3 regions of the Paenibacillus sp. FSL F4-0125 genome follow, and region 3 is predicted to be linked to each of the others. Evidence: riboswitches for the same ligand, from Rfam matches in the RefSeq annotation. Region 3 holds a riboswitch; each other region holds the start of a gene.
The links. A riboswitch is a leader RNA that binds a small molecule or an ion and turns the genes downstream of it on or off. The one in region 3 is predicted to bind cyclic di-AMP.
Positions count from the first base shown of each region.

Region 1: another riboswitch for cyclic di-AMP. It lies ahead of NST74_RS02615 (hypothetical protein); the one in region 3 lies ahead of NST74_RS25155 (alpha/beta fold hydrolase).
Region 2: another riboswitch for cyclic di-AMP. It lies ahead of NST74_RS00590 (C40 family peptidase); the one in region 3 lies ahead of NST74_RS25155 (alpha/beta fold hydrolase).

Region 1 covers NZ_JBBOZJ010000001.1:571,744-582,003, reverse strand. Annotated here, with positions in the region: gene kdpB (potassium-transporting ATPase subunit KdpB) at 1-473, opposite strand, end outside; gene kdpA (potassium-transporting ATPase subunit KdpA) at 490-2,166, opposite strand; gene kdpF (K(+)-transporting ATPase subunit F) at 2,179-2,256, opposite strand; gene NST74_RS02620 (hypothetical protein) at 2,383-2,799, opposite strand; cyclic di-AMP (ydaO/yuaA leader) riboswitch at 2,990-3,179, opposite strand; cyclic di-AMP (ydaO/yuaA leader) riboswitch at 3,600-3,765, shown strand; gene NST74_RS02615 (hypothetical protein) at 3,898-4,389, shown strand; gene NST74_RS02610 (hypothetical protein) at 4,406-4,927, shown strand; gene NST74_RS02605 (hypothetical protein) at 5,060-5,419, shown strand; gene NST74_RS02600 (hypothetical protein) at 5,950-6,141, opposite strand; gene NST74_RS02595 (ABC transporter permease) at 6,175-7,464, opposite strand; gene NST74_RS02590 (ABC transporter ATP-binding protein) at 7,457-8,359, opposite strand; gene NST74_RS02585 (ABC transporter ATP-binding protein) at 8,364-9,284, opposite strand; gene NST74_RS02580 (GntR family transcriptional regulator) at 9,313-9,708, opposite strand; gene NST74_RS02575 (hypothetical protein) at 9,769-10,260, opposite strand, start outside.
Region 2 covers NZ_JBBOZJ010000001.1:118,049-128,308, reverse strand. Annotated here, with positions in the region: gene NST74_RS00610 (AbrB/MazE/SpoVT family DNA-binding domain-containing protein) at 1-444, shown strand, start outside; gene NST74_RS00605 (YwhD family protein) at 542-1,048, opposite strand; gene NST74_RS00600 (M1 family metallopeptidase) at 1,152-3,158, shown strand; gene NST74_RS00595 (hypothetical protein) at 3,170-4,000, shown strand; cyclic di-AMP (ydaO/yuaA leader) riboswitch at 4,215-4,353, shown strand; gene NST74_RS00590 (C40 family peptidase) at 4,407-4,835, shown strand; cyclic di-AMP (ydaO/yuaA leader) riboswitch at 5,196-5,337, shown strand; gene NST74_RS00585 (C40 family peptidase) at 5,343-5,834, shown strand; gene NST74_RS00580 (GNAT family N-acetyltransferase) at 6,064-6,549, shown strand; gene NST74_RS00575 (c-type cytochrome) at 6,677-7,033, shown strand; gene NST74_RS00570 (4a-hydroxytetrahydrobiopterin dehydratase) at 7,116-7,403, opposite strand; gene NST74_RS00565 (hypothetical protein) at 7,632-7,925, opposite strand; gene motA (flagellar motor stator protein MotA) at 8,132-8,935, shown strand; gene motB (flagellar motor protein MotB) at 8,919-9,734, shown strand; gene rluF (23S rRNA pseudouridine(2604) synthase RluF) at 9,843-10,260, opposite strand, start outside.
Region 3 covers NZ_JBBOZJ010000001.1:5,667,359-5,677,618, reverse strand. Annotated here, with positions in the region: gene NST74_RS25170 (endo-1,4-beta-xylanase) at 1-164, shown strand, start outside; gene NST74_RS25165 (Nif3-like dinuclear metal center hexameric protein) at 269-1,063, shown strand; gene NST74_RS25160 (hypothetical protein) at 1,148-1,321, shown strand; cyclic di-AMP (ydaO/yuaA leader) riboswitch at 1,543-1,729, shown strand; gene NST74_RS25155 (alpha/beta fold hydrolase) at 1,836-2,645, shown strand; gene selD (selenide, water dikinase SelD) at 3,014-4,075, shown strand; gene mnmH (tRNA 2-selenouridine(34) synthase MnmH) at 4,132-5,169, shown strand; gene NST74_RS25140 (cysteine desulfurase family protein) at 5,219-6,331, shown strand; gene NST74_RS25135 (exosporium glycoprotein BclB-related protein) at 6,571-8,607, opposite strand; gene NST74_RS25130 (AraC family transcriptional regulator) at 8,825-10,260, opposite strand, start outside.

The sequences.
Region 1 (10,260 bases), 5.1 Mb from region 3:
TCACCTGTAATCGCTGATTCATCTACGGAAGCCAGCCCTTCTATCACTTCACCGTCACCAGGGATGAGTTCTCCCTGGCTGACGATGACGAGATCTCCTTTACGCAGCTCGGAGGAGGATACTGTCTTCACCGACCCTCCAACGATTTTGTTAGCTGTGATATCTTGTTTCGTTTTCTTGAGTGAATCGGCTTGGGCTTTACCCCGGCCTTCCGCCAGTGCTTCAGCGAAGTTCGCAAACAGCACTGTAAATAGCAGAATGAACAACACTGTGATATTGAAGCCTATCGATTCCTCTGCATTAAAATATCCAGGAGCCAGCACCATGAGGAGGACAATGATCGTACCGACCTCTACCACGAACATGACTGGATTTTTGATTAGCGTTACTGGGTTAAGCTTTATAAAACTATCCTTTACAGCGCTAAGGAGTATGGGTCCCGTTAGCAGCTTTTTTCTTTTTACAGTACTCATCTTATTCTCCCTCTTCCTACCGTAAGGTTAGATATTCTGCAATGGGGCCGAGTACAATGACCGGCAGGAACGTCAGCGCACCGATAATCACTACGGTACCAATCAGAATTCCCGTGAACAGACCATTGTCTGTGCGGAATGTACCAATGGTCTCAGGAACTGGCTTCTTCTGAAGTAAAGAACCTGCTACTGCCAGCATTGCGATGATCGAGACATAACGGCCTAGCAGCATGACAATCCCGGTTGTAACATTCCAAAAGGTTGTGTTGTCCGCAAGCCCCTCAAATCCTGAGCCATTGTTCGCGGCAGAAGAGACATATTCATATAACACTTGGCTGAGCCCATGGAATCCAGTATTCGTAATCGCCCCTTGCCCCAAATCGGTCAGGAACGCAGCTGCGGTTGGCACTAGGATAATGAACGGATGAACAAGGATCGCAATGGCAATCAGCTTCATCTCCTTGGCCTCTATCTTCCGTCCGAGAAACTCCGGTGTCCTGCCGACCATCAGACCGCACAGGAAGACACCCAGAATCGCATACATCAGCATATTGATCAGTCCGACACCTTTACCCCCAAAGACATTGTTGAGCATCATCAGTGCCAGAGGCGTAATACCTCCCAGTGGTGTCAGCGTATCATGCATATTGTTAACACTACCTGTCGTAGCTGCGGTTGTTACTGAAGTAAACAAGGAAGACTGCGGAATGCCGAAGCGTACCTCTTTACCTTCCATGCTGCCTTGCGAAGATTCGATTCCTAGTGCATTGATCGCCGGATTACCCTTTGATTCAGCATAATAGTTCAGTCCCAGCAGTAGCACGAACAAGGTCATCATTGCGGTAAAAATAACCCAGCCCTGACGTTTGTTCTTAGCAAACAGTCCGTACATATAAGGGAGCGAAGCTGGCAGCATCCACATAGAAAGAATCTCCAGCACGTTCGTAAGTGGATTAGGATTCTCAAAAGGATGCGATGAATTGGCCCCGAAGAAGCCGCCTCCGTTCGTGCCCAAATGCTTGATCGATTCCAGTGAAGCTACTGGACCGATAGCAATCTGTTGCGTTTGCCCCTCTAGTGTAGTGACTTCAAGTGATGGCTTGAGGGTTTGCGGCACATGTAGTCCTACCAGTACCAATGAAACTAGCAGAGCCAGCGGAATGAACACACGAATATGTGCTTTGACGAAATCCTCGAAGAAGTTCCCGACTGATTTGCGTCCTGTGATCCCTCTGACAAAAGCAACCGCAACTGAAAATCCGCTCGCTGCAGACGTGAACATCATCATCGTGATGACAGCCATTTGTGAAAAATACGAAAGTCCCGTCTCCCCGCTGTAATGCTGCAGGTTTGTATTAGTCATAAAGCTGATCACCGTATTGAACGAAAGCGTCTGTTCCATATCCGCAATTCCATTCGGATTTAGCGGTAAACCCCGCTGCAATCGAAGAAAGATATAGCTGAAAGTAACCAGTACGATATTCGTTAAGACAAAGCTGAGCGCATACTTTTTCCAGGACATCCCTTCCCGTTTTTTCAGTCCGATCAGCTTATAAATCCCTTTTTCCACGCCTCCAAACCATCGATCCGTACGATTGGGTTCATTAGAAAATACATGATATAAATACGTGCCCATCGGCTTAACCAGCAAGATGAGAATGACGATTACAGCTACGATTTGCAAAATGCCCATGAATGCCCCTCCTTAAAATTTCTCCGGATGAATTAATGCGTAAACCAGATATAAAAACAGCAGTAGGGTAACAGCGATGACTAGAATCACAGCTTATCCCTCCCTGTATCCTCAACTACACCTGCGCACCAGCGCATAAATCCATAAAACAACCCGTAAATTACAGCTAACGAAGCCACCATATACAGATCCATCATATCTCCCGCACTCCTTCTTTTATCCTTGATGAGGTGATTTATCGATCAGAAAATCAGCATCACCACTGTGGGAATAGATTACATAACTTGCACCAAGTCTTTTATAGACCAATCTAGGATTTATTGAGCTTGTGATCACAAAAATCGGCTGTGTCGTCCAGGTGCGGCACATCTGAATGTAGCGGCAGCATAACGTAAAGCTGCTCTCGAACAGATATACCCGGCCTACCGGGAACGGCGGGCGAAACCAAGTATTCTGATGGCGGGTATCTACTAGAACGACTTTCTCAATCCCCATCTCTTCAAGTAGGGACTTCTCAGGCAAGTTGTTGGTCAATCCCGCCATCTTAATGCCTCTAAATTTTAGAAGCTTAATAAAATGTTCTCCTGCCTTCGTTGGCGCACATACCAGTACATATTCATTCTGATCTGTCATCTCTTATTCTCCTCAAATGCTTTGCTTGTAAGATCAGAGCTTGATCACCCTGGTCTTGAAAGAAAAGCTACCGCTAATGATGAATATAACGACCTCTTCGTGAGGTTTTCCATAAATGCTTTGCTTAAAAAAGCACAGCAAAAAGCCACAAAGGATTCTCCTCTGTGGCTCGCTAGCGGTCACATTGCACTCATCCTCTCTCCATACGCTTACGAGGTTAGCTGTCGGATTCGGGCGGTGAGAGTCGCCCTACCTGTATAGATGCGAGCTCACTCATATCTTCTACAGGATTCACCCCATAACCGGCTTCCGACTCTCACATCGTCTGCCGATTGTTGGTTCCCCCGCTTTCCTTATCGGAAATTAAGCGGATCAAATATTCGATTGTTGTTGAAACAGGAGTAATCATACCCTTATGCAGGAAGTATTGTAAAACGTGATTGATGCCAAAATAATGCAAATTAAAAACTATTTTCGCATTGGATAGCGCTTACTTGATATTCAATCTCTCTATATCTCTTGTTTTCTCGAATTTGAATCAATTAGCGAAAAGCGGACGGACTCTGTGATTTTATTCACCACAGCTGGAGAAATCACCAAAAATCGCCTATATAGGAAAGGAAACGAGAAGTCGAGATTAAACGAGAAAGAAGCTCGATAACACGCAATAAATACCTATTTGGCAGGATTTTTCGTCGGAGTTGGTAGGATACGGTTCAAATTGCGCTCAAAAGAACACTTTCTGCTTTTACAGAAACACCTTGAAAAGAGTATGATTCGGATTGAATCTATTTCACGAAATACAATCAACGCTGAGTTCCTGTATTTGCAGGGAACGGGGGAACCATCGGGCCACATGGCCTACTTGGGGTGAATCCGAAGGAGACTGTTCAAGTCTCACATAGGTAGGGCGACTCTCACCGTCCGAATCCGACAGCTAACCTCGTAAGCGTAAAGAGAGAGACCCTTGATCCGCCACGCTTTGGCACAGGTGTGTATGCCTGTATTCCAAAACCGCAGCAGAGGTCCTCCTCTTGCTGCGGTTTTTGCGTTACCTGAACCTACCCGGGTAATAGCATGCTGGACGGGGTGAAAGGAATGAAACACTATTATTGGGGAATACAGCAAGGGCTGCTTGAGCCGATAAGTCTAAATTATGTTTGCTTTGGAGCGTTATGGTTCGAAGAGGATCATCACAGAACTATTGTCGGCTATGCATTTGGTCAGAACCAAATTGAATCCTTGCGCCATTTCAGCAGCCCTTCTACTTGTGAGTGCTGTATGGACCGAAGAATTATATACGAAATATATAAAAATATCAGAGAAAAGCAGCAGCTGCAGGATTGGTCGGCACATCAATGTTTTCCGTGGCTCGCCGCTTTTAAGAAACCTTGGAAGGACGTTGCTATTGGTTGGTACGTAATGAGATCCCGCAGCACCTTCCCCTTACATTTATCCATTATACGTAAACAGAAATTCCGACTATGGCTGGAGCATGCCGCAGTCTGTGAGAACGAAGCTGAAATGCTTGCCTGTATAGAGAAGGCTAACATTACTCATCATGTTGAGCTTAAGTTTTTGGAACCCTAGGAAGGAGAAACTTGTCATGGACCAGCGAAGACTATCTCGCATTGAAGTATTCGTCTTTGATTCACCTGAGCCTATTCACTATGGTATGGAGGCTGATCCAGGCAGCCGGTATGGCATCCTGAAACTTACCTGTAAAGGGGGTAGCAGCTGGGGGGCATGTCTTATCTCAGTCAATACCAAAACCTTCGACCTTATTAAATGGAGTTCTTTTCTCAGAATGATATACCACTGCCGGCTTGAGGAAGCGATAGATAAAGTACGTACCCATGGTTCAGAGTGGGATCAGACTCAGTTTGAGCTAGTGCAAGATGCTTTACAGGATTTAAAAGCCAAGCTGCAGGGGAAATTCTTGGCAGATCATATTGAGCAAGGTCGTCTGTACAGAGCTGTCGCCGGTGGAAGAGATTCCAGAGAGGGGCGGCTATACTATAAACCATCTAAGACCGTATCCAGTATTGCGCTTCAAAAGCATAGTTATCCAGAGCCTGATACCGCCGAGCTTATCAACAAATCCATTTCTTACTTTTCAATATTATAGGTTCATCCCATAACCCATTCTGAAAGGATCGTGTTTATCATGCCTGACCCCTTACCTGCCGGATCGCCCCGTAGAACTATATTTGCAGAGTGTGTTCAAAAGAATACGAATGATATCTATGCGCTCAGTTCTATGTTGTTACAACAATCAGCAGAAGCGGAGAAAGTTACTATCCGAACTTTTAAAGAGCTTCATAAAATATTCCTTCAAAAAAGCTTCGACAGCCAGCTATTCTCTATCGAAGCCTACCGCTCTTGTATCCGACAATGCGCCGATTATTACGCACGCCGGTCTCTCCTGTCTGCCAAGGCACTGCCTTGGGAGGAGCAGCTCGTAAAAGTGATGTGGTATGGCCTAAAGCTATCTTTACCTCAAATTAGCATTATCCTGCAAAAGAGCGTTCCTGTACTGAAAGATCAGCTTAGACATGTGCGGGAGCAAATGACTGCTCAAGAGGATTTGCTGCCCAGCGGTAATTTGTCCGTTGTTTAGCCCTCGGAGCTCACTTTGGCCGAAAAGCTAACTAGCGTAGTTGGAGGGCTGACATTCAGTATTTCAACCCTCCCGTGGGAGTTACTTCATATATAATTGAATATAATCTATGAGGGTATGACTAATGATTGGGACAAGGATATTATTATTTCGAGTATAAAGATAAACAAAATAAATAAATGATTAAGGCATTATAAACAAAAAAGATCAAAGCATAATAACCAGCTTTTTCACCACCGCTATCCGCCCTATAATTGCCGAATTCCACCTTAGTGAAATACCTCATCCTGCTCACTCAACCTCTCCCCTATATGCTTTCTCTCTAATAATCGCGTTATAGCCCTTTAAATAAAAAGTTTTTTAAGAGACTAATCTCAGCTTATATCACCAATTCCTTTTTTGTACATTTTTTTCACTAAAATTACACAAATACCGAACTGACTTTTTCTAACGCGATCATTTCGCTTTTTACTCTTTTCGAGCATATAAAAAAGCCACGGCATCTGCCGCGGCTTCCTTATTTCCTACTATTACGACTTACTCTTACGTGCCTTACCGTACATCCACAATCCCGCAATCATCCCCACCATGGCAATACCAGTCAATACACCCTGAGTGAAATCCATCAAAACGGACCCATTGGTCGAGAGCATTCTACTAACCGTAGCCAGAGATACCGAACTCATTAAAAGCATCATATTGTATTGTTCACTTTTAGTCATGATTACCACTCCTTAAAAGTTATATGAAGCCAATTAGATCTTGTAAGCCTTCATCGCTTTTCTGATCTCTTTAATACTTGGACGTTTGCCGTACATCAATACGCCTGTGCGATAGATCTTGGCAGCCAACCACCCAAAGATGAACGTAGTAACAAGCAGGATGGCTAATGATACAATAACTTGCCAGATCGCTACTTCACCAACACCAATTCGGAGCAGCATGGTCAATGGAGAGGTGAAAGGCACATAACTCGCTACCTTAACCAGCAGAGTATCCGCATTGGAGATACTAAACAGCGGAACATAGAATGCTACGAAGCCTAACATCATAATCGGCATAACCGCTTGGCCAAGATCCTCTGTACGGCTGACAATCGAACCTACAGCTGCATACATCAAGGCATAGAGGAAATACCCTAGCACATAAAGAACAATTCCATAAAGCAACAAGTTAATATTAAGCTGGCCTAAATCCAGGTCTAAATCTTTCAAAATCGTTGCATTATGCGGAAGCTTAAGATTGACAACTACCGCTGCGATAATGACGCCAATCTGTAATAATCCTACTAAGAAGACACCGATAACTTTACCGAACATTTGCGCTAAAGGTGAGGCACTTGTAATCAGAATCTCCATGATCCGTGAGCTCTTCTCTGAAGTAATCTCAGCCGCGATCATATTACCGGTCATCATGATTGACATGAAGAACAGCATAAGCATGGCGTATACAATGACGTAATTAATAGCTGGAGCGGATTCCTGCGACGCATCCTTATCTCCCGCAGTCCCATCAGGGTTGAGCTGCTGAGTAGCTATCTGTACCGGTGTTGACATAGCAGCAATCTGCTCCTGCGTCAGCTTGTCGCCAACGACGAACTGGGTGTTGGCCTGCTGAAGGGCATTTTGGAGATAGATTTGTACATCGCCCTTCAATTCACCATTTTCACTATAATAAGTAACGGGTGGAAGTCCTGCGCCAGTAGGTTCCGCAAAAGTAACATACCCCTCTACAGTCCCTTCATCTAAAGCTTTCTTTAGCTCCGCATCATCGGCAGAAGTATACTGCACAACTTTTGCCTGCGGCATTCCCTCAGGTGAAGTATAGGCCTTCAACAACTCTGCCGCCTGATTTCCTTCTTCCGCGATCACAGCAATTTGAGTCTCTGCGTTTGTTGTAGAATCACCCTTAAACTGATCGATGATGTACGGAAGATTCATCCCAATACTGAGCAGCAACACTAGAATTAACGTAGTAATCATGAATGATTTCGTTCTTACTTTATTTTTAAAGGTAAAGCCAATTATTGTCCCCATCTTATTCATGAGATTCACCCACCGCTCTGATAAAGATTTGATTTAACGTTGGTTCCTTAATTTCAAAATGCTCCACTTCACCCTGCGCCATCGCCTGCTGTAGGATACGTTGTGCTGCGCCGATCTCACTGATTGACAACAGATAACCTCGCTCCTGTCGCTGTACTGCTGTTACACCTGCAATTGATTCTAGACCGGTCACTTCGTTATCCGTACGCAACAATACTTGTTCACGAGGATACCCACTCTTAATCGTACGAATATCGCCCTGTACGACAGTATTGGAACGATCCAAAATCGTAATATTACGGCAAAGCTCTTCAACATGCTCCATCCGGTGAGTAGAGAATAAGATGCTCGTTCCTTGATCTCGCAATTCTTTTACCGTATCTTTCAGTAGTTCCACGTTAACAGGGTCCAAACCACTGAAGGCTTCATCAAGGATGAGAATTTGCGGCTTATGAACAACTGCGGCGATAAAACCCATTTTCTGCTGATTCCCTTTGGAGAGCTCTTCAATCTTCTTATTGTAATAATCCGGAACCTCAAACCGATCGAGCCAGTAGCGAAGGCTCTTATCCGCATCACTAGCCGACATCCCGCGAAGACGTGCCAAGTAGACGATTTGATCGCTTACCTTTACCTTTGGATATAATCCTCTTTCTTCGGGTAGATAGCCCATGATTTGTTGAAGTTCGCTGTTATACGGCTTTCCATTATACAAAATATTCCCGCCATCAGGGTAAATTAGGCCAAGCACCATACGCATTGTGGTTGTTTTCCCTGCACCGTTTGCCCCCAGTAATCCGTAAATTTCCCCCTTGCCTACCGTTAGGTTAATTCCGTTTACAGCGGTTTTTTCTCCATATTGCTTCATTACACTTTCCAGCTTTAAGGCTTCCATTTCTCTAGTCCCCTCTCTTGTGATCAATCAGGATAGGACGGTGTCCCTGTGTCCATAAGCCTAATATTTCGTCCAATTCCAAACTGCGACTCTTGATAACCTTTACGCCCAAGTCCTGAATGCGTTTCTCGTTCTTAGAAAATTGTTCTATGATAAAAGAAGCTACACCCGGTGTATCCATGGTAAAGTTTATGCCACCCGGTAATTCCGCTGACAACTCAGCAAGCTCCTCTTCATCTGCAACATGTACCCACACCTCGGTCCAAGCACCGAATAGACTGTCTTTTTCGGCCATACCCAGCAGTTCACCCCTATGCATAAGCACGATATAATCTGCCAGCCGCCGTACCTCTTCCACAATGTGTGTAGAGATAATCATCGTTGCATTAGTCTCTTCCATATACTTACGAAGCGTCTCCATCATAATCTTCCAGGCAAAAGGATCAAGCCCAGAAGAGGGTTCATCCAGTAACAACAGACGTGGACGTGACGCAAGAGCTGCAGCAATTTCAAATTTTCGACGCTCACCCTTAGACATCTTCGAAAGTTTCATATGATACGGGACTTCAAAACGATCCATCAGCTCCTGAAAAAACGGCTCATCCCAGTTCGGATACCAATGCTTTCGAAATCGGGCCGCTTGTTCCGCATTCCAGTGATTTTCTTCCGAAATCGAATTCTCAGGAACGTATGCAATAGACTGTCGAAGCTCTAATGGCAGCTCGCTATCGTACTTATTTTCAAACCAATAAATATCGCCTTCCTCTGGGTTCGTCAGCTGGAGCAGTAGATTCAGTAGCGTGCTTTTGCCAGATCCATTCTGACCTACCAAAGCTGTAATATAACCTTGAGGCAGATTCAGGTTTAGCGGTCCAATTGTCTTGCTACGCCGCTGTTTGCGTACATTCCGCAATTCTATCGCCATCTGTACCATGTGAGTTAGCGCCCGCCTTTCATTCCTGTTCCCTATATTTAAGTTCTACAATTTCCTGAAAAATCTCCTCAAGCTCTTCCTTGCTGCAATGTACCGATTTGCCGATGTCGACTGCGCTCTCGAGTGCTTTGCTGATCGCTTCCCGCTTATATTCCTCCATCGCAGAGGCACCTACATGGGATACAAAGGTACCTGTTCCTTGTCTTGTTCGTAGCAACCCTTCGTTCTCTAGATCCTGATACACGCGTCGTACTGTAATCACACTACATTTCAGATCTCCAGCGAATTCACGAATGGAGGGAAGCAGCGTTCCTTCTGTAATGACTCCACTAATGATTAATGATCTAAGCTGAGTCTCTATCTGATGGTAGAGGGGTTCAGCACTATTTTCGTTGATTTGTACAGGTATCCACATGTTTACACCTCGCCTTCCACTCTAGCTTGCTAGAGCGCCGTCCTTGCCATTTCACATTCTTCATACGAGATCGCGACTCTTCAGTCGATGGATAGTCCATTTAGAGAATAATTGCACAGATATAGTACCTAGCAGAAGCGTTCCCCACATGATCGGAGATAGCAGCCCCCACTCCTTGGAAACGGAGATGCTATACAAGAATAGGTTGCCTCCCCCTAGCATAACCAGGAACGATATTCCCCAAGATACCACTACGATTAGCACTGTTAGCCCTAGATAAGCTTTACCGCTAAATAGATATTCAATGAAAATATACAGTCCTGAAACAATGAGTCCGACACCTATCCAAGTTATAGCAAAAGCAATAAACGCGGGTAATGCCATCTCCTTGCGGTAATTCTCACCGAGCATATAGACAATTCCGAAGAACAATACACCATTAACAGTAAAGGAGCCTATTGCCTGAAACTTTCTACGAGTTAATACCACATTCAGAGGAATGGGTAAAGATCGTAAGTAAGCCAGCATTCTCGTGTAGGAGTCTTCACTCCA
Region 2 (10,260 bases), 5.5 Mb from region 3:
GACAGTCTTGGGAGAATTGTGGTTCCCGCAGAAATCCGTATGACTCGTAATATCGACATTGGTGATCCTATCGAATTTTTTATATTAAACGATAACACCATCATACTCAGGAAGTACACCTCGACAGAATGTACGTTTTGCAGAAGCCACGACCATGTCACCTACTATAAAGAGCAATTTATTTGCAGTAGCTGTCTAAAAGAAATTGCCGATCCTGAACGCATGTCTCAAGCGCCGGAGACGCGCCAAGATTTTGCTAGCGAAGTGTCAGAGCACAGCAGCACGATCCGGAAGACGAAAACAGAGGATATGTGCCAACGCTTGGAGCGGGCCATAGATGATCATCCTTATGCCAATCAGAAAGAGCTTGCTGAAATCCTGGGGATCAGTCAAGCCAGAGTAAGTCAACTCAAACGCAAACTTAGTACGGGAAGCAAATCGTAAACTAAATTAATGTATAGCAAAAAAGGCTTCGACTCTCCTATTTCAGGGTGTCGAAGCCTTTTTACTGTATCCTTTAATTTTGACCGGGTGATTGTTCCTACTCGGTCAGAGCAGCCTTGAGTTCATCGGAGGATGCGGTCCACCATGCCTCATTATGAGAGATCAAGAGGGATTTTAGCGCAGCCTTTTCAACTGCGCCAAGCCCTCCCACATCGATTTTGCGTTTTAGAGCCCCATCCAGCTTATTGACATGCTCGGCGAGGATTTTCCAGCCACGACGCGCTTCCGTATCAATCCACATTTCACAAGCTGTAATTCCACCGTAGAATTGACTATCCTGGGTACGGTCCACTGCTACCCATACCACCCAAACCTGTCTTCCATTAGGTACATCTTCACGGTTCATGGAGAATTTAATACCCTTTTCAACCTTACTCTTGGCATGCATGGCACCGATATCAATGACTGCTTCACCGCCATCAATAATGACAGGCGATACGTTATTGAGCTCAATAGAGCCTGCTCCAAAGCCTTTATGTTTACTTTTGGCATTCACAATATTTAAGGCAATCTGTTTCTTGCCCTCCGGTTGTATGTTGTCCACGAGTGCACACCCTTCCTCTTACGAATAATTTAATTTTAGCTAATAATGCGGCGATTGCAAACATATACATCCCGTAGATGCTTGTCACGGGAGGAATCACAGTATGAAGTCACTGTCATTAAGGTACATTATCATCTTTGCGACCCTGGCCGCCCTCGTGCTACTAGGAGGAATATGGGTCTATTCGGGGGATAACTCCACAACTTCTGTTACTAGCTTTGTTTTAAAAGAGGCCAAGTCCTCCAGTGGCACAGCTCCTGCTGCTGCACCACAGCAAAATCTTCCTGATAGCGCCCCCGTTCCGGCAGAGGAAGCATTAAGTCATCGGGTTGTCGAGTACCACATCGATGTTCAGCTTGTTCCAGATACAGAAACCTTAATCGCTTCTGAGACGGTAACCTGGACACACCCCGGTGTAAAACCTGTAAGTGATCTATATTTTCATATGTACCCAAATGCTTTTGCCTCACCAGATACTACCTTTATGAAGGAATCCGGAGGAACGCTCAGAGGTGACACCATGCCAGAGAACGGCTTCGGAAGTATGACTCTAACCGATCTGCGCACGACAGAAGGAACATCGCTAATGCAACGAGTACAATTTGTACAACCTGACGATGGTAACGTCAACGATAAGACACTCCTAAAGGTGCATCTCCCACAACCGGTTAATGGAGGAGAAAGTGTCACGCTTAAACTAAAGTACGAGGTCCAGCTTCCCAAAATATTTGCCCGTATGGGTACATCAGGGAATTTCGTGATGGCTGGGCAATGGTTCCCAAAGCTTAGTGTATACGAGCCTATGGGCACACGCGGGGTTAAGGAAGAAGGCTGGGATTTACATCAATATCACGGCACCTCTGAATTTTACAGCGATTTTGGCATCTTTAATGTAACGATTGCAGTTCCTTCTAACTATACGGTAGCTGCGACCGGATTTCCTGTAAAGAATGCCAAACTGAAACAAGATCAAAAAATATATCAGTTCTACGCTGATGATGTCCATGACTTCGCTTGGGCGGCTTCCCCTGATTTCACAGTAGCTGAAGAAGCCTTCTCTACACCAGAAGTACCTGGTGTACGGATCAAGGTCTATCTCGATCCATTGCACAAAGACTTAAAGGAACGATACCTTCAGGCCGCTAAGGCTGCCCTGACCTACTTCAGTAAATGGTATGGTCCTTATCCCTACTCCACTCTGTCTATTATCGTTCCACCTAAGGAGGGCAATGGTGCAGGAGGAATGGAGTATCCTACGCTCATTACAGCCTTTGGAGCCACGGACTCTTCACCTGATACTTCACTTGAGAGAACCGTCGTTCATGAAATTGGCCATCAATACTTCTACGGTATGGTCGCCAGCAATGAATTCGAAGAGGCTTGGTTAGACGAAAGCTTTACTTCTTACGCTGAAGACAAACTCATGGAGCAGGAATATGGTGTCAAAGCTAATCTCCCTCTGCAATCTAGCCTGGTGACCAAATCAGAGCCGCTGAACTTAGAGACATGGAAATATGACGGGGCAGAATCGTATAGCCGAAATGTATATATTCGCGGAAAGCTAGTACTTAAGGATATTGAACGCCAAGTAGGCGCTAAAGCAATGAACAGTATCATGTCTACTTACGCACGTAAATTCCGTTTCCAGCATCCCACTACATCTGATTTTCAAAAAGTCGTTGAGAAGGTAACCAAAAAATCGTGGCAGCCTTATTTCGAGGATTATGTTTATGGTGGCGGTGCTCCTGATTTCTCAGTAGATACGATTACGATTAAAAAGAATGGCAGCAGCGAGGCTCAGAGCTACGAATCCATAGTGAAAATTACAAACAAAGGGAGTCATTACGTTGACGTTCCCATTAAATTTACATTCGCTGACGGTTCTGCGGCAGAGCGGGTCTGGAACGGTGAAGGAGCAGAGACTACGTTTCAGCTGTTAAGCGATAAACTTCTCCTCTCTGCTGAGATTGATCCAGAGCATACCGTTCTTTTAGAAAACAAACATCTTAATAACTTCAGACTGGCGGAAATAGAGCCCAAAACACTCTCCCGCTGGACGTTAAGTGTAACTAAATTAGTTGAAACCGTGCTCGGAACTCTTGTCTGGTGAGGTGAATGATTGTGAGAACATCGATAACCCGCGGCTGGCAAAGCATGAAGGAGCAATTTTATATTCTGATTCTGCTCTTCATCTATCGACTGCTCTGGGGCTACTTTATGTACGGCTTCATCCGGTCTGCTATCGTTCCAATTCTACTGCGCTACCCAGATAAAGACGCTGGAGGCAGTGGAATGGGTAGACTACTCTATTATGTCGAAGGGCAGTTCAGCTTGAACACAGATCCTGAGATACGTAATTGGTTATGGATGTTCCTAGGGCTTGTTCTCTTACGACTGCTGCTCTCCCCATTCATAAGAGCAGGATTACTACATGAACTCCATCAGGAGAGAAAAGGAGAGCGGGGCCTGTTCTTTTTTCCCGGCATGAAGGTTTATGGATTTCCAGTGTTTATTTTTAGTTTAATCGAATGGGTGCTGGCTTTATTGCCGTTATACTGGCTCGCTCCAAAAATGTACGGGCTGTTCTTATCTTCCTTTCTGAACTCCTCTTTGTTACTTCATCTAGTTCCATACGTATTGGCATGGCTTATATACATCTTTATGGTTCGCCTGTTCCTTCTATATATGCAGTTTGGTTATACCAGCGGTACGGGGATGTTCTCCTCCCTATTCATCTGTATAAAGTCACTGATTCCAGCAATAGGCATTTCAATCATACTTGGTGCAGCGGGCCTTATCCTTTTGCTGGCGTGCGGACTATCCGGTATCTTCTGTCCTGGCCTGCCGGCACTTCTTATTCGTCAACTCTCATCACTGCCCTCGACACTTTTCAAAATGTGGGGAATCTCCGCTCAATATCATCTATGGCGCAGTAAAGCATTTCCACAATAATTTATGGCATTACAACACATAATATAAGAGTCCCGGTTCCTGAATCAGGAGCCGGGACTCTTTCGCGTTACAGACAAATTATGACGATTTGCAAAATCGTAAAGACTTTGTTACAATAAGTCCTGTTCCATTAGTAACAAGTTTGTAATCATTTGAAACGATTTCTACATAACTTCATGTATTCATCGTAGTCTTGTCGATAAGTCACTATCTGGTGCATAAAACGCCGAATTCCTTGCACCGGGAAGTGGGGGAACCATATTTTGGGTGAATTGATCTCGCTTTGCAGTGATCATAGGGGAACCTTCTACCGAATCCTTAAGCTAACCTCACAGGCATTGGAAGGGGTACAATTTTTTTGAAGAATTTAAGAAAAGCATGCGTCGCTGCGGCGCTGGGACTTGTGATGGCGTTCTCTATTGGTGGAGGAAGTGCCTTTGCAGATTCTAAGATGGACAGTGTTATTTCAAAGACAATTGGAGTTGCCTATAAAACCGGAGGCACTAGCACTGCCGGGTTTGACTGTTCTGGATTTACTACGTATGTATTCAAGAAGGTGGGTCTTTCTTTGCCCCGCACTTCAAAAGCTCAATATAATGTTGGAACTCCTGTAGCCAAAAGCAAATTGCGTTCAGGTGACCTAGTTTTCTTTAACACATTGGGCAACGGCGTATCCCATGTCGGCATTTATGTTGGAAACGGAAAATTCGCACAATCATCATCTTCATATGGCGTGACCATCACTTCACTTAGCCAGTCCTACTGGGCCAACCGCTACGTTGGCGCTAAAAGAGTAATGAGTACTTCCTCATATCAAGCTGTAGCCTACGATTAATACTTCCCCACAACTATAACCTCACATTTACAACTATATAGACCTGGATTTGATTATTACCTTAATCGAATCCAGGTTTTCTTTTGCCTTATTATAATCTTTACACCTCTAGAATAGACTTTAAACACTTTTATTTGATAAAAATTTCAATAAATATAAAAATAAGTTTAATATTATCGCTTACATATGCATTTTGTCTTTAAATATATGAATTTTTCTGCATGATTAGGTTAAAAACGATTGCCAAGCGGCACTCTGTTTGTTACAATAACTGCAGTAAGATTTTAGTAACATTTTTGTAATCATTAAGTTGTTATTTACAAAGGTTTTGTCATGTATTGATTACAAGCTATTCCTAATCAACAGTCTGAGCCGAGTTTCCTAACTATTAGGGAAACGGGGGAACCAACTTTGGGTGAATTGACCTCCATTTTTAGAGGGGTCATAGGGGACCTTCAACCGAACCCTTAAGCTAACCTCGTAGGCATCTGGAAGGGGTATAAACTTTTGAAGAAGAAGTTAGCAGCAGCTGTACTCAGCTTTTCCATTATCTTCACCATCGGAGCAGGAAGCGCTTTCGCGGATTCCAAAATGGATAAAGTGATCGACAAGACCATCGGAACTAAATACGTATCCGGCGGGATCTCCACAAATGGATTTGATTGCTCCGGATTTACAATGTATGTTTTTGATAAAATCGGTATCAACCTACCACACCAATCAGGTTCCCAGTATCAAATGGGTACTGCTATCTCCCGAGATGATTTAAGATCAGGAGATCTTGTATTCTTCAATACAAGTGGTAAGGGTGTTTCCCACGTCGGCATTTATGTCGGTGAAGGCAAGTTTGCACACGCATCTTCCTCACGCGGTGTAACGATTAGCTCCCTGAGTGATAGCTACTACGTAAAACGCTATATCGGTGCTAAACGGATTATGAGCACTGATGCTTATCATTCTGTTGCTTCTGAGACAGAAGATAATGATGATGTTCAATAAGTAGAACGTACATAGGCTCTTTTCCAAGAGGTCAATTCTTGGGGAAGAGCTTGTTTTTTTGTCTTATTTAATATTTACCCCTCTCAAAATTTGTAAAACAATATTCCTTATAAATTTTCTGAGTCGATGCCCCCTCTTTTTGTATATAATTAGTTACAAGTATAAACGCCTTCGGCACTCGTAATGACGGCAAGCGTTATAACCCTCGTGAAAGGAGGTCTTTGACCTTATGATAAATCCCTCGGTTACTTTTCATGTAACTCCTATGGAGACTAGTCACGCGGAAGAGATATGCAATTGGAATTACACCCCCCCTTATAATATTTACGGCTGGATGCCGTGGGAACAAATGCAGGCTCTAGGCATCGAGTTCGGTGATCCTCAGCTACGGAATGAGCAATATGTCTCCATATTAAATGGGCAAGAAGCTTTGTGTGGATTCGCGCAGTTGTTCCCGATGGAAGGTGTTGTACGTTTGGGGATTGGCATGCAACCTGATCTATGCGGTAAAGGGCTAGGCAAATTATTCATGGATGCAATCGTGCAAGAAGCCTTGCTTCGTTATCCTGAGCGTGAGATTGATCTAGAGGTATTGACCTGGAACCAGCGGGCGATCCGAACTTACCAAAAGTGTGGATTTACGATTACAGATACGTATGAGCGCCTAACCCCATCAGGAAACAAACCTTTTTATTGCATGGTCTATGAGAAATGATATTAAAATCCATATTTTTCAATCAATTGATGGTATTATCGTTCATTTTTTTGTCACAAACCCTATGATAACGCTTCACCTTGAGCTATAATGTAGGGAGCAGCTTACATAGAAGGGACGAACTGGGATGCAGAAATGGATCATGAGCGGTTTGTTTTTTGCCGCCTGTGCCTTTGCGGTAGTACTTATGTTTACACTTCCAGGTAAAGAAGAGGTAGCTGAACAGAATAAGCCCACAATGCCGGTAGTTCAATTGGATGCGGCAAAGGCAGAAGCAACCGTGAAAGCCAGCTGTATTACCTGTCACGGCGATCAGCTTCAAGGTGGAGTTGGCCCTAGTCTTCAAAATGAAGGTGGTCAGCACGATGCTGAAGAAATCTACAGCATCGTCACTAAGGGACGCGGTCAAATGCCTTCCTTTAAAGAAAAGCTAGCCCCTGAGGAGATCGCAAACGTCGCCCTCTGGCTTTCAGAGAAAAAGTAACTACTTAAGCAACTAAAAACGCCCGTGCCAGAAGATAGTTCACTATCTGCGCACGGGCGTTTATTTATGAGTTTGGGTGATCCTAACGATTTTTCTCAAAGGCTTCATTAAATTCATGTGCCTCTCGAATATCTAGAGCTGTAATACCGTCTTCCTCATTTGATTTCAGTCGTAAAGTCACTGTCTTATAATCAATCGTAATATGTGGATGGTGATCAAAGGCTTCTGAAATGGTGGCTACTTCATCAACGAAAGCAATACCCTTCATATATTGGCTGAACATATATTTTCGCACCATGGTATTCTCTTCCAGCTTCCAGCCTTCCAGCTTGCTGATCTGCTCACGCAGTTCTTCTTCGGTAAATAACAATTCGTTTCCTCCCTTACTAAAAATTGCAGTAAAATCCGCAGGTCCCTTTACTCGTCTTATTCGTTAAACAAAACATCCCTTAGCTTCTGAGGTCCAAGGGATGTGCCAGGATAAAGGCAATATTTTCGATTAAATGTATTCAAGAATCCCAGCGATTATAACTCGGCTACACCAATTTTAACACGGGCTACTAACTACGGGCAAATTACACCCCGCCGCCCCCTCTTCTTAAATCAAAACAACAGAGGCTAAATCCTCTTCTCCGACTAAAATATTAATGCGGTGCGTGTCCTTATCGTAGATGATAACGCCGCTCCCCACCTCAATCATAGGTTCATTACCCAGCGCGAAGAAAAGATCCTCAGCCAGTGCCTCCCATACCTCCATCTTGGATTCCTGGGGCAATTCCTGCCACTCTTCCGGATCCATTTCAAAAAATAAGTACCCATCGGAAATTCTTCCGACAGCCTCGGTCAAATCTGTTAGGATTTCACCGTAATCTCTACCATGCTTTACACCCACATGTATCACTCCGTTTTCTCCACAGATGAATAATTACTTACCTTATCCATTATAGCCGAAAAAATGACTTCACAAAAAACGGAATGATGTCGATAAATAAGAATATACGTTATTCGGTTTCGCACAGAGTGCCTTGCCGCTATTTCAAGGATGATATACGCGGCTTTGTCGGAACACATCTTATAATCTCATGGACGAGGTGCATAATGGAAATTTCAACAATACTCGGTTTAATTTTTGGTCTAGTTGCAGTAATTTGGGGTATGATCCTCAAGCACGCTCCTCTTCACGCTTTAGCCACACCCGCTGCTTACGTTATTATCTTAGTAGGTACGGCAGCCTCCATCTTTATGGCCTTTCCGTTCTCGGAGGTCAAGAAGATTCCAAGTCTGTTTAAAATGATTTTTGTCAAAAAGAAATTAATCAGTAAATCCGAATTAATTACAATGTTCATGGAATGGGCTTCTATTACACGGCGTGAAGGTCTGCTGGCTCTTGAGTCTAAAGTCGATGAAATAGAAGATAACTTCCTCAGAAATGGCATGCGGATGATTATTGACGGAAATGATCAGGACTTTGTCCGCGATGTTCTCATGGAGGACATCCACGCCACAGAGGATAGACATAAAGCAGGCGCACTCATTTTCTCACAAGCAGGTATGTATGCTCCTACACTCGGCGTACTCGGGGCCGTTATCGGTCTTATCGCCGCTCTGGCTGATATGAGTGATATGAACAAATTGGCGGCAGCAATCGGGGCAGCCTTCATCGCAACACTGCTCGGTATCTTTACAGGTTACGTATTATGGCATCCTATTGCCAATAAGCTAAAACGACTTTCCAAACGAGAAATTGAAGTTCGAATGATGATGGTCGAAGGTCTATTGTCTATACAATCTGGTGTATCCACTATTGCCATCAATCAGAAGCTTGCTGTCTTCCTAACACCTTCGGAACGAGCTAAGTTAAATGATGAGAAGGAGAGTGGATCGGGTGAGCAAAAAGACTAGACACGAAGAGCATGAAGAACACGCCGACGAATCGTGGCTACTGCCTTATTCTGATCTTATGACCCTTCTGGTAGCATTGTTCATCGTAATGTATTCTATGAGTGCAACAGATGCCAAAAAGTTTGAAGAAATGAGTCAAGCCTTTAGTTCTGCTCTTAATGGTGGTACGGGTGTTCTTGAGGAACGGGCGGCAATGCCTTCTAAGAGCCAAGAGGATCTAGGGAAAAATGATCAAATGGATAAGTCAGTAACCAAGAAAAACGAACAAACAGAGATAGCTAAGCTCCGGCAAAAGGAACAAGAGGATTTAGAGAAGCTTAAGAAGCAGTTTGATCAATACATCAACAAAAACGGTCTTACCGACCTGCTGAGTACTAAGCTCAATCAGTCTCAGCTTATGATTACGATAAGTGATAACGCGTTGTTCGCTTCCGGACAGGCTGTAGTTAAGGATGATTCTCGGCAATTAGCAAAGTCCATCTCAACCATGCTGCAGCAATTCCCGGATTATGATGTAGTTGTGCAAGGACACACCGATAATATCCCTATCTCTAATAGCGACTATTCTTCCAACTGGGACCTGAGCGCGGATCGTGCTCTTCAGTTCATGAAGATCTTGCTAACGAATACGAACCTGAATCCACGCAAGTTTAGTGCGATTGGATACGGGGAGTACCACCCTATTTCTGAAAATACTACAGCTGTTGGACGAAGTAAGAACCGCCGGGTTGAAGTGTCCATTATTCGTAAATATCAAGAAACCAAAGAGTTCTCAGGTATCGCTCCTTCCGATGAATAATGTTTGTCCTAATACAAAGCATAAAGAGCTGTCCCAAGGTCTTAGACCGATGGAACAGCTCTTTTTTTGATAAATTGTATTCGCACTTAGGTCACTATTACTTCTAGACTATAGAAGTTTGTAGTTCAGTGTAGCTCCAAGTTCTTGTTTTTCTTCAGCAGACAACTCACGCCATTCTCCAGTTTGTAATGCCCCTAGACGAATATTCATAATCCGAATGCGTTGCAGCTTTCTAACCTCGTAGCCAAAAGCGCTGCACATACGGCGGATTTGACGATTCTTACCCTCCGTCAAAATAATACGGAATACACGCTCTGTAATACGAGTGACCTCACAAGGTAGCGTCTTCTCACCTAATATCTTTACGCCGCTGGACATGCCTGTAATAAATGATGGCGTAATCGGTCTGTCTACAGTAACCACATACTCTTTTTCATGCCGACCTTCAGCCCGTAAAATCTTGTTAACAATGTCCCCATCGTTAGTAAGCAGAATCAATCCTTCTGAATCCTTATCGAGTCGCCCA
Region 3 (10,260 bases):
GTGACGTAATTAGTTCAGTCACGTTCTGGGGAGCGGCGGATGACTATACCTGGCTGGATGATTTCCCTGTTCGTGGTCGGAAGAACTGGCCCTTCTTATTCGATGAAGGGCATCATCCGAAGCCAGCCTTTCACCGTATTATCGGCTCTGCCCCAAAATTATAGAGCGGGTAAGCTGCTCAAGTAGTAAAATAACCCGTCCTTATATTAAATAAGGGTGGGTTATTTGTTTGTAGATCAGAAGAATGAAACTCAAAGGGATGGTTACGGTGAACATTACGATAAGAACAATACTGGAAGATTTAATGGGAACTGAGGAACAGATAGAGGGGACTGTGGATACACTTCAGCCAGGAAATCCAGAAATGGTGGTTACAGGGATAGTTACAGCATTTTGCGCTACGCAATATGTTGTGGAACGAGCGATGGCTATGAACGCCAATTTGCTGATCACACATGAAGGTGTGTATTACAGTCACCATGAGACAAGTGAGTGGTTAGAGGATGACGCTGTTTATCGCACGAAACTGAGTTTGATCAAACGTTCTGAAATGGCTATTTTTCGTTATCATGATTATTGGCATTGTCATAAACCGGATGGGATCATGGTGGGCTTGCTGCGAGAGCTTGAATGGTCAGCTTATGTGGATGAGCAGCAACCCGCTGCTACAATCCTTACGATTCCTGCCATGACAGTAAGTGAAGCGGCTCAGTACATAAAAAGAAAACTAGGAATCCCCTATGTACGTGTTGCTGGTGACCTATCCCAGGTATGCAGACATGTGGGGATATCAGTGGGTTACAGAGGAGGCGGGACAATGGCTATCCCTCTTTTTAATCAGCACAATCTTGATTTACTGATTGCTGGCGAAGGGCCAGAGTGGGAAACTCCGGAATATGTGAGGGATGCAGTACATCAAGGTAGATCGAATGCGCTGATTATGTTAGGTCATGCGGAGAGTGAAGCCCCGGGAATGAAATATTTAGCTGAAGTTTTGGCAGAGAAATACCCAACGATTCCTACTTATTTTATTGCAGAACAACCGATCTATCAGCTGGTTTAATCCTTATAAATCGAAATGAAGAATAAATTTGCATATTATGGAGAAAATGATTGGAAACCAGGTCACTGAGAAAGGAGTGTTTCAATGGAAATTCCTTTGGAGGCTGATGAAGTGTTAAGTCGTATCAAAAAGCTTCAAACTGACGGAAGCTCGATCAGCAAAAAACAAGTGAAGCAAAGCGATCCTGATCTTATGAGAAGTGCGCTGTTCTTTTTTCCGAGCTGGGAGCATGCATTGAAAAACGCCGATCTGTTGTAGCCGAATGATTGTATATAGAAGCCGAGTGGTTCAGGGATTGATCTCTGATGACCGCTCGGCTTTTTCTTAATAAACCGAGTAAACAAGAGCAATAGAAAGAGAAAACGAAGAGTATGCTCAATATGAAATGAAAAGCATGGCTTTCATCATTATTTTGCCCAGGGCTCAACTTTACAAGAAACCTTACACGGAGTATGATTCATCACATAACTGACAATTACATAAGAAGTCCGCTTAATTTCCGTTAAGGAAAGCGGGGGAACCAACAACTGGAAATCGATATGACAGTCGGTACTAGTTATGGGGTGAATCCTGTTACAGATGCTTAATAGTGCATCCATACAGGTAGGGCAACTCTCACTGCCCGAATCCGACAGCTAACCTCGTAAGCGTATGGAGAGAGGATGAATGGCGTATTTGATGATGAATAGCCACAGAGAATCCCTCTGTGGTTTTTTGCTGCGTTTATAAGCACATATAGATATAGAACCTACCTGTGAAAGAGGTGTTAATTTTGCCTATTGCTAAACTGAATGGAACTTCGCTCTATTACGAAATCATTGGAACAGGGACTCCGGTTGTGTTTATCCATGGACATGGATTAACACATAGCATGTTTAAACCACAATTAGAGTATTTTTCTGATAAATATAAAGTGATTCTGTGCGATTTACGGGGGAATGGCAAATCAGGTGAATTGCTGCAGGCTCCAAACGAGATTATTGAAACGCAATGCCTAGATATAATTATGCTATTGAATGATTTGGGCATTCGTGAGGCGGTTTTTGTCGGGAGCGCCTATGGGGGGATCGTCGTTCAACATATTGCGAAACAATACCCGGAACGGGTAAAGGCGATTGTTGTCGCGGATAGCTTTTGTAGAAGTCATGCATCAACAATAGTAGGTAAAATTCAGCTTATGGCTGCATATTGTAGTTGGTTAATGTATTACGCTCCTAGTGAGCTTGTACTGCCTTCGATTCGTATGATGTATCGCGAACGCTGGAACCTGGCCTATAACGAGATTAGAAGAGGACTTCTCGACAAACGTCCGCGGGAATTGTATCGCCAAAGGCTGGCTACGAGTCATGTGGATTACACTAGATGCTTAAAATCTTTTAACCGTCCCGCGTTATGTATAGTCGGTGACTTTAGTGAATTTGGTGTCAACTGTATGAAGGATATGGTGTCTCAGCTGCCGCATGCTCAGTTAGCAATCATTCCTAACGCATTAGATCCTAGTAATCTGTGTCAGCCGGAGAAATTTAATGCTATTCTTCAGCGTTTTTTGGAGAAACATCAGGATGCTCAGCAGATCAGTTGATCCTAGTGGAGAAAGCACCTTAGATTGCATAAACCTCTTCAGGGTCTTAATGGCCGGCTAACGTTTAAGCAGGATATGAGGGCTTTCTATAGCTGGGAGTATGAACTGGCTGTGGGACGTTCTTTTGTATAGTAGTATAGGGAAAACCTCCCTAAAGTACAGAGTATCGAACTAAAGGCTGGCTCAAAGTAGCGAAATCTACGAATGAGCCAGCCTTTAGCATACTATTAATCGAAAGAATACCACTCATAGCACTTCTCAAAGAACAGAATAATGAAATCCAATCGGTACCTATGCATTTTGTACATTGCTGTCTACTGATGTAAGATTAAAGATATTCGATATTAACTATCTAAAGGAGCTGAGTCATGATGTCTCAAGCCGAAACTATAAAATTGACTTCATTATCTTCAAAAGGAGGCTGCGGCTGCAAAATCGGTCCCGCCGATCTCATGCAGGTTATTCGCAGTCTGCCACCAACCGTTCCTAACCCGGATCTACTTGTAGGTTTGGATACTAGTGATGATGCAGGCGTGTATCGTTTAAGCGATGAACTCGCATTAGTGCAAACTGTTGATTTTTTCACACCGATCGTGGACGACCCTTATTCCTTTGGGCAAATTGCAGCAGCCAATGCGTTAAGTGACATTTATGCTATGGGTGGTAAGCCGCTTACAGTGCTTAATATTGTAGCTTTTCCTATCTCTGTTCTGGATAAAAGCATTCTCGGTGACATTTTGCGCGGTGCAGCGGACAAGGTGCAGGAAGCAGGAGCGACGCTTGTAGGTGGACATTCTATCGACGATAAAGAGCCTAAATTCGGATTGGCTGTTACGGGGCTGGTGCATCCGGACAAAGTAAGAACGAATGCAGGCGCGCAGGTGGGGGATAAGCTGATACTAACGAAACCTATCGGTGTGGGCATCTTAACAACTTCTATTAAGAAGGATCAGCTATCAGAAGAAGAAACCACACGCCTCACTACAGTGATGTCTACATTGAATAAAAAAGCGGCTGAAATCATGGAGCCGTATGATGTGCACGCTTGTACGGATGTTACTGGATTTGGGCTGTTGGGACATGCCTCGGAAATGGCTAAAGGAAGTAACCACGGACTGATTATTCGTCAAGGCGATGTACCGATGCTGCCAAGAGTAAGAGAGCTGGCTGAGCAGGGATTTGTTCCAGGTGGAACTAAGAATAACTTTGCCCATTTGGAGGGCAGCATTCTTTATCCGGAAGAGATGGACCAATTAAGCCGTTATATTCTGTGTGATGCTGTGACTTCTGGCGGACTGTTGATTTCTGTTGCTCCTGAACAAAGTGAAGCCTTGCTACAAGAGCTGATAGCTGCAGGTGTAGAAGCGGCATTGATCGGAGAAGTAACAGAAGAACATCCGGGTCAGATTACGGTAATAGCTGCGCAATAATGATAGAGTCAGCTTAGAGGCAACTTAAGAAGTTAGCCACCAGAGGAGAGAGTGCATTGTTTCAGGATATTACACTGGAAGAATTAAGAATGCTAAAAAATAAGAAGCAGATCACTGTGATCGACGTTCGATCTCCTTCTGAATATAAAGATTCGACATTACCGGATAGTCTGAACATTCCTTTTTTTGATGATGAGGAACGGGCTGAAGTAGGCACTTTGTATAAACAGACTAGTGTGCAGGCGGCGAAAGAACGCGGTTTGGAGATTGCTGCGGCGAAGCTGCCTACCTTTGTCAAAGAATTCGCAGCGATTCAAGGGGACAAAGCTGTATTCTGCTGGAGGGGAGGTATGCGCAGCCGCACAACTGCGACCGTACTTTCTTTAATGGATATTCACGCTTACCGACTGATTGGTGGCTATAAAGCTTACCGTAAATGGGTACTCGACGAACTGGAGTCCTATAAATTCAAGGCGAAGCCTTATGTGATTCACGGAAATACGGGTACAGGTAAAACAAACCTGCTGCACCGCCTGAAGGCACAAAGCTATCCTGTTCTGGATTTGGAAGGAATGGCGGGTCACCGCGGTTCTATCTTTGGCGAGATCGGACTTCGTGCAAATAATCAGAAAACGTTCGATAGTCTTCTTATGGAGGAATTAATTAAGCTTGGGGATTCTCCTTATGTACTGTTTGAAGCGGAGAGCAAAAAGATTGGGAAGGTCGTAATGCCCCCATTCATGGCCGAGCAGAAAGAGATCGGAACACAGATTTGGATTGAAATGCCATTGCAAGCCAGAGTTCAGCAAATCCTTGAAGATTATCGACCAGAAGAATATAAAGAGCAGTGCATTTCAGCATTTTGGAGTATTAAATCTCGAATACATATCCCTATTGCGGCAGAAATCGAGCGTTGCTTGCAAGCAGATTTGTTCGGAGAGGCTGTGGCGTTGCTGTTAGAATACTACTATGATCCTAAATACGATTATACTTCTACTCAGTATGAAGGGATTGAGAGAGTTACCTTTAAGGTGAACAACTTGGATGAAGCTGAGGCTGCGGTGCGCTCTTTTTTAAATAATCAGGAAGTATAGCTTTATGTATCTTAATGTATGAGGGTTTAGAGGAGGCTCAGCGTAACAAATGATCTATTTAGACTATAACGCTACAACACCTGTAGATAAGGAAGTCGCAGAGGCTATGATTCCGTATCTTTATGGTCATTTTGGCAATCCTTCAAGCAGTCATTCTTTGGGGCAAGAAGCTAAACTCGGAATCGAGCAAGCAAGAACGCAGGTGGCTAATTTCCTGAATTGCGTGCCGGGTGAGGTGCTTTTTACAAGCGGGGGCAGCGAATCGAATAATACCGTCATCAAGGGCGTCGCTCAAACGTATCGACATAAAGGCAATCATATGATTGTGTCTGCTGTGGAGCATCCTGCTGTCATTAAACCGTGTCAGTATCTGGAGCAGTTGGGCTATACGATTACTTATGTACCTGTTGACTCGTATGGAATGGTACAAGTAGACGATGTGAAAAAGCAGCTTACCGACCAAACCGTACTAGTCTCCATTATGCATTCTAACAATGAAACGGGAACGATCCAGCCGATCAAAGAAATAGCTGAGGCTTGCCACGAACGGGGTGTTCTTGTACATACCGATGCTTCGCAGTCCGCTGGAAAAGTAGTGCTCGATGTGGCTGAGCTAGGGGTGGATTTTCTAACGCTGGCAGGTCATAAATTGTATGCACCAAAAGGGATTGGAGCATTGTACATCCGAGAGGGCATTCATATCGAACCTTTAATTCACGGAGCGGGGCATGAAAATGGTAGACGAGCAGGTACGGAGAACACACCATATATTATTGGATTAGGAAAAGCCTGTGAGCTTGCTTCAGACTCCACCTCCAGAGCGCGTGTAAAAGAAGTTGCAGATTATTTCTATGACAGATTACAGGAGGCTTTTGGCGATAAGATTCACCTGAACGGTCATAGGGATAAGCGATTGCCTAACACGCTTAACGTTAGTTTTCTTGGAGTGGTGGGTCATGAAGTGATTGCTTCGCTAGAAGATGTGGCGGCCTCAACAGGCTCAGCTTGTCATTCTGGAGAAACATTGATCTCGCCTGTTCTAAAGGCAATGAATGTCTCAGCAAGTATTGGGCAGGGAGCGGTTCGTTTTAGTGTGGGACGGTATACGACTATAACAGAGATCGATGAGGTTATCGATAAGTTGAAAGAGTATTTGCTGTGAGTAGATTGTCAGAGATGGAGTAGCTGATGGCGGCCTAGTATGATTCCCGGGGAATAGACTTTTTATAGGACTCAGGCGCTCTTAGTTGCACAAAAAAGACGAAGTTGACCTCCTGTTTTGCTCAATAGCGTTTCTCCGGTCCGAAAGCTTAAGAAATTGCAATCGCATATTACAATAAAAGCATCTGTCACTCCTTTAGCAGGGAGGGCAGATGCTTTTATTTGTATTAGTATTAGTGATTATACAATAGTGAAGCCTGCACTTGCATAACCAGTGACTGTATTTACAAGGCTGAGTCCTGAAGCGGTGGCCGAAAAGACCATAAGAAGGCGAGTTTGCGCTGTTACAGGGAAATCAACACCGAATGTTGCTCCACTGACAAAAGTTCCTAGATTAACTGTGCCTGTGATAGATGGCAGTGGTACTATAGCCCCTGGAATAGGAGTAAATGTGTTATTTGGCAAGGTAGACTGGAATAATTGTGCTGTCACAGTTACCGTACTACCAATAAGTGATAAAGCTACGGTATTACTAAAGTAAGCGGCAACAGATGTTATGACTCCCGAACGAGGAACTGACATTGCAAAGTTGATAAGAGGTCCAAGAACTGTACCTGTCAGATCAATATTTCCACCAACAAGAGAAATACCTGTGGCTGAACTCCCGAAGCCTATAAGGCTTGTTGTTCCAACTAAACCGCCTAAAATTGTGGTCATAATAATAGGCCCACCGGATGCCAGCGGAATGATTGCACCCCCACCGGTTGCACCAGTAACGCCTGTAACTCCGGTAACACCCGTAGCTCCAGCAAGCCCGGCAGTACCCGTAGCGCCTGTCGGCCCAGCAAGCCCGGCAGTACCCGTAGCGCCTGTCGGCCCAGCAAGCCCGGCGGTACCGGTAGCACCTGTCGGCCCAGCAAGTCCGGCAGTACCTGTAGCACCTGTCGGCCCAGCAAGCCCAGCGGTACCCGTAGCGCCTGTCGGCCCAGCAAGCCCGGCAGTACCGGTAGCGCCTGTCGGCCCAGCAAGCCCGGCGGTACCGGTAGCGCCTGTCGGCCCAGCAAGCCCGGCGGTACCGGTAGCACCTGTCGGCCCAGCAAGTCCGGCAGTACCTGTAGCGCCTGTCGGCCCAGCAATCCCGGCAGTACCCGTAGCGCCTGTCGGCCCAGCAAGTCCGGCGGTACCCGTAGCGCCTGTCGGCCCAGCAAGCCCGGCGGTACCCGTAGCGCCTGTCGGCCCAGCAATCCCGGCGGTACCCGTAGCGCCTGTCGGCCCGGCAAGCCCGGCAGTACCCGTAGCGCCTGTCGGCCCAGCAATCCCGGCGGTACCTGTAGCACCTGTCGGTCCAGCAAGTCCGGCGGTACCCGTAGCGCCTGTCGGCCCAGCAAGCCCGGCAGTACCTGTAGCGCCTGTCGGCCCAGTTGCCCCTGCACCAGGTCCTGGAGGTCCCTGTATACCTTGCGCACCAGTCGCACCAGTCGCGCCTGTCCCACCAACACCATATTCCCCTTGAGGCCCTTGAGGTCCTTGCGGTCCTTGAGGTCCTTGAGGTCCTTGCGGTCCCTGAGGCCCTTGCGCTCCAGTCGCGCCTGTCGCTCCACCAGCAATCAGTAAATAATCTGATGAACTACCGGGGATTCCTTTGGGTCCAGCAACAGTAGCTATATAGGTGCTGCCATTAAAGGTTACAACTTGACCCGCTGGATATAACGGGCTTTGCGCGGGATTAAAGACTACAATACCTTGCAGCCCTGCACCAGTGGATCCCTTAGGTCCTTGAGGTCCTTGAGGCCCCTGCGGACCCTGTGGCCCAGTGGCACCTTTAACGGGGAGGCCAAGTGCTTGTGAAATAGAAGCCTGAATATGCCTGATTTGAATAACCAACTGATCTTTGCAATGAGGGTCAATCTTTGTGGCAAGAACAAAAGACAATAACTCAGCTAATAGTTGTTGAAGATTGGTACCCACGCTTACGACGGAGAAGGGACTGACCTCTGTAGATACAATGGTTATTTCTACTACAGAAAGAAGCTCCGTTCTAAAAGGGCTGCATATCTTAGCTTCATGCAAGAATTCCATGAGTTCTCTTAACACTCTTTGAAGATTAGTAATATGAAGTATTGTGGGATTCATAAGTGCGGGCGGTACCACTGTAGCGAGCTCAGTGACTATTTTTAATAGAGCAGTACACTCCCTTTTTCTCACAGGACTGCTTATTCTTCCTTGCTTGTTAAGGATAGCGTCACCTTTGAATGGTCTATGACTATGATCCGACATATTTCTGTATCTCCTCCTTGAGCTTCTCCTCTTCATTCCTTTAAAAATTGGGAATCTGCCCAATCAGCATATTCTGAGAAGCGGAAGTTGTTACAATCGTCGCGTTGAAAGTCAGTATTACCGGTGGCCTGCCTTATTGATAGAGTAGTTAAGTAGAAGTAGTCTCACCCTTCATAAGAGTTATATCTAAAGTAGTGTTGTAAATCAGCATTTAGTTCTATAAACGGGTATTAGAGCGACGGTATTCTATTGGCGTGATGCTGAAATTGCGCTTGAACATTCGATGAAGATAAGAACTGCTGGTGAAGCCAGTCATTTCAGCAATATCCGAAACGGATAGATCGCTGTCTGTCAGAAGGCGGCAGACTTCCTGCATCCGTACATCCATGATGACATCCACAATGGCTGTCATTGTTTGTTGCTTATAAAGGCGGCTGACATATATAGGTGACAGGTTAAGCTCATCAGCAATCTGGTTTAAGCTCAGGCCGGGATCCATGTAAGATTGATTAATTTTTTGATTAATCTGCCGGATCAGATCACTTTGCTTAGAGCTACGTTTATCGGCTTGTAATTCCTGAATATTATCGAAGAGGTTATAAAAAGCTTCTTCAAGCTCCTCCATCGTTTCGTAATTTTCAAGTGAAGGCATCTTGAGCATGTCATCCACTGTAGTAGCGCTGAGCTTTTTGATATTATCAAAGATTCTCTTAATGGTTAGAGTCACCCTAGAGAGTGTCAGTTCTAGCACATGATAGGGATATTGCTCCATTTCGCGCAAGATGCCGGAGAAATGGCTGCGTGCCTCATCCGTCCTACCACTGGTAAGCGCATCAACTAGCTTCTTCTCGCTATCTGCCGGATAAGAGTATAGGTTATACTGCAATTTGTTGATCTTCTCGGCGTTGATCAGGCATCCATGCCCATAAAACAGTCTATGTTTGGAAGCTTCTTTAGCCTGACTGTAGATTCGGTTTAGTAGCTCCGGATTATCACTAACGGGACTGTACACGAGCGACAGTCCGATTCTCAGATAATCGCAGCAAGCCACACGGATTTGTCGCAGCAGTACTTCGATCAACTCTGTATCCAGAGGTTCAGCGGACGTCATACTGCTTAGTAGCATAACTACACTATCGTCGTTCATATCGACGCTCTCTACTTGGTAAGTCTGACCGCATATTTCCGAGGCAATATTCATGATGGCAAATTTGTACGGAAGTAGATAAGAACCTCTCTCTTGTCGCAAGGTGGTATATTCGTCAATACGGAGTAGTACCAGCCGGTAACTCCCGTTTAAGCTGAAAGCAATACTTAACTGCTCCATATCACTTGGTCGGCTGTTATGAGGGGATCTAATACCGAGAACAAGATTACGTAAAGAATTCTGTCTAATCGTAAACATGCTGTTGCGCTTGTCAGCTTCCAGACTATTCATTCGGCTTACGATGGAATCAATAGGAAGGTAGAGGCGTTTGGAAAGTATTCTAGAGATGATAAGTCCTAATATTAGAATAATCAAAGAAATTAATATTGTTGTATTACGGATTTGGTTGGTTTGTTCTGTGATTACATCATAAGGAGTAATGCGAACATACTGCCAGCCAAGGGAATCAGGTGAAGTATAGGATACTAGTGATTTCTGATTTTTAT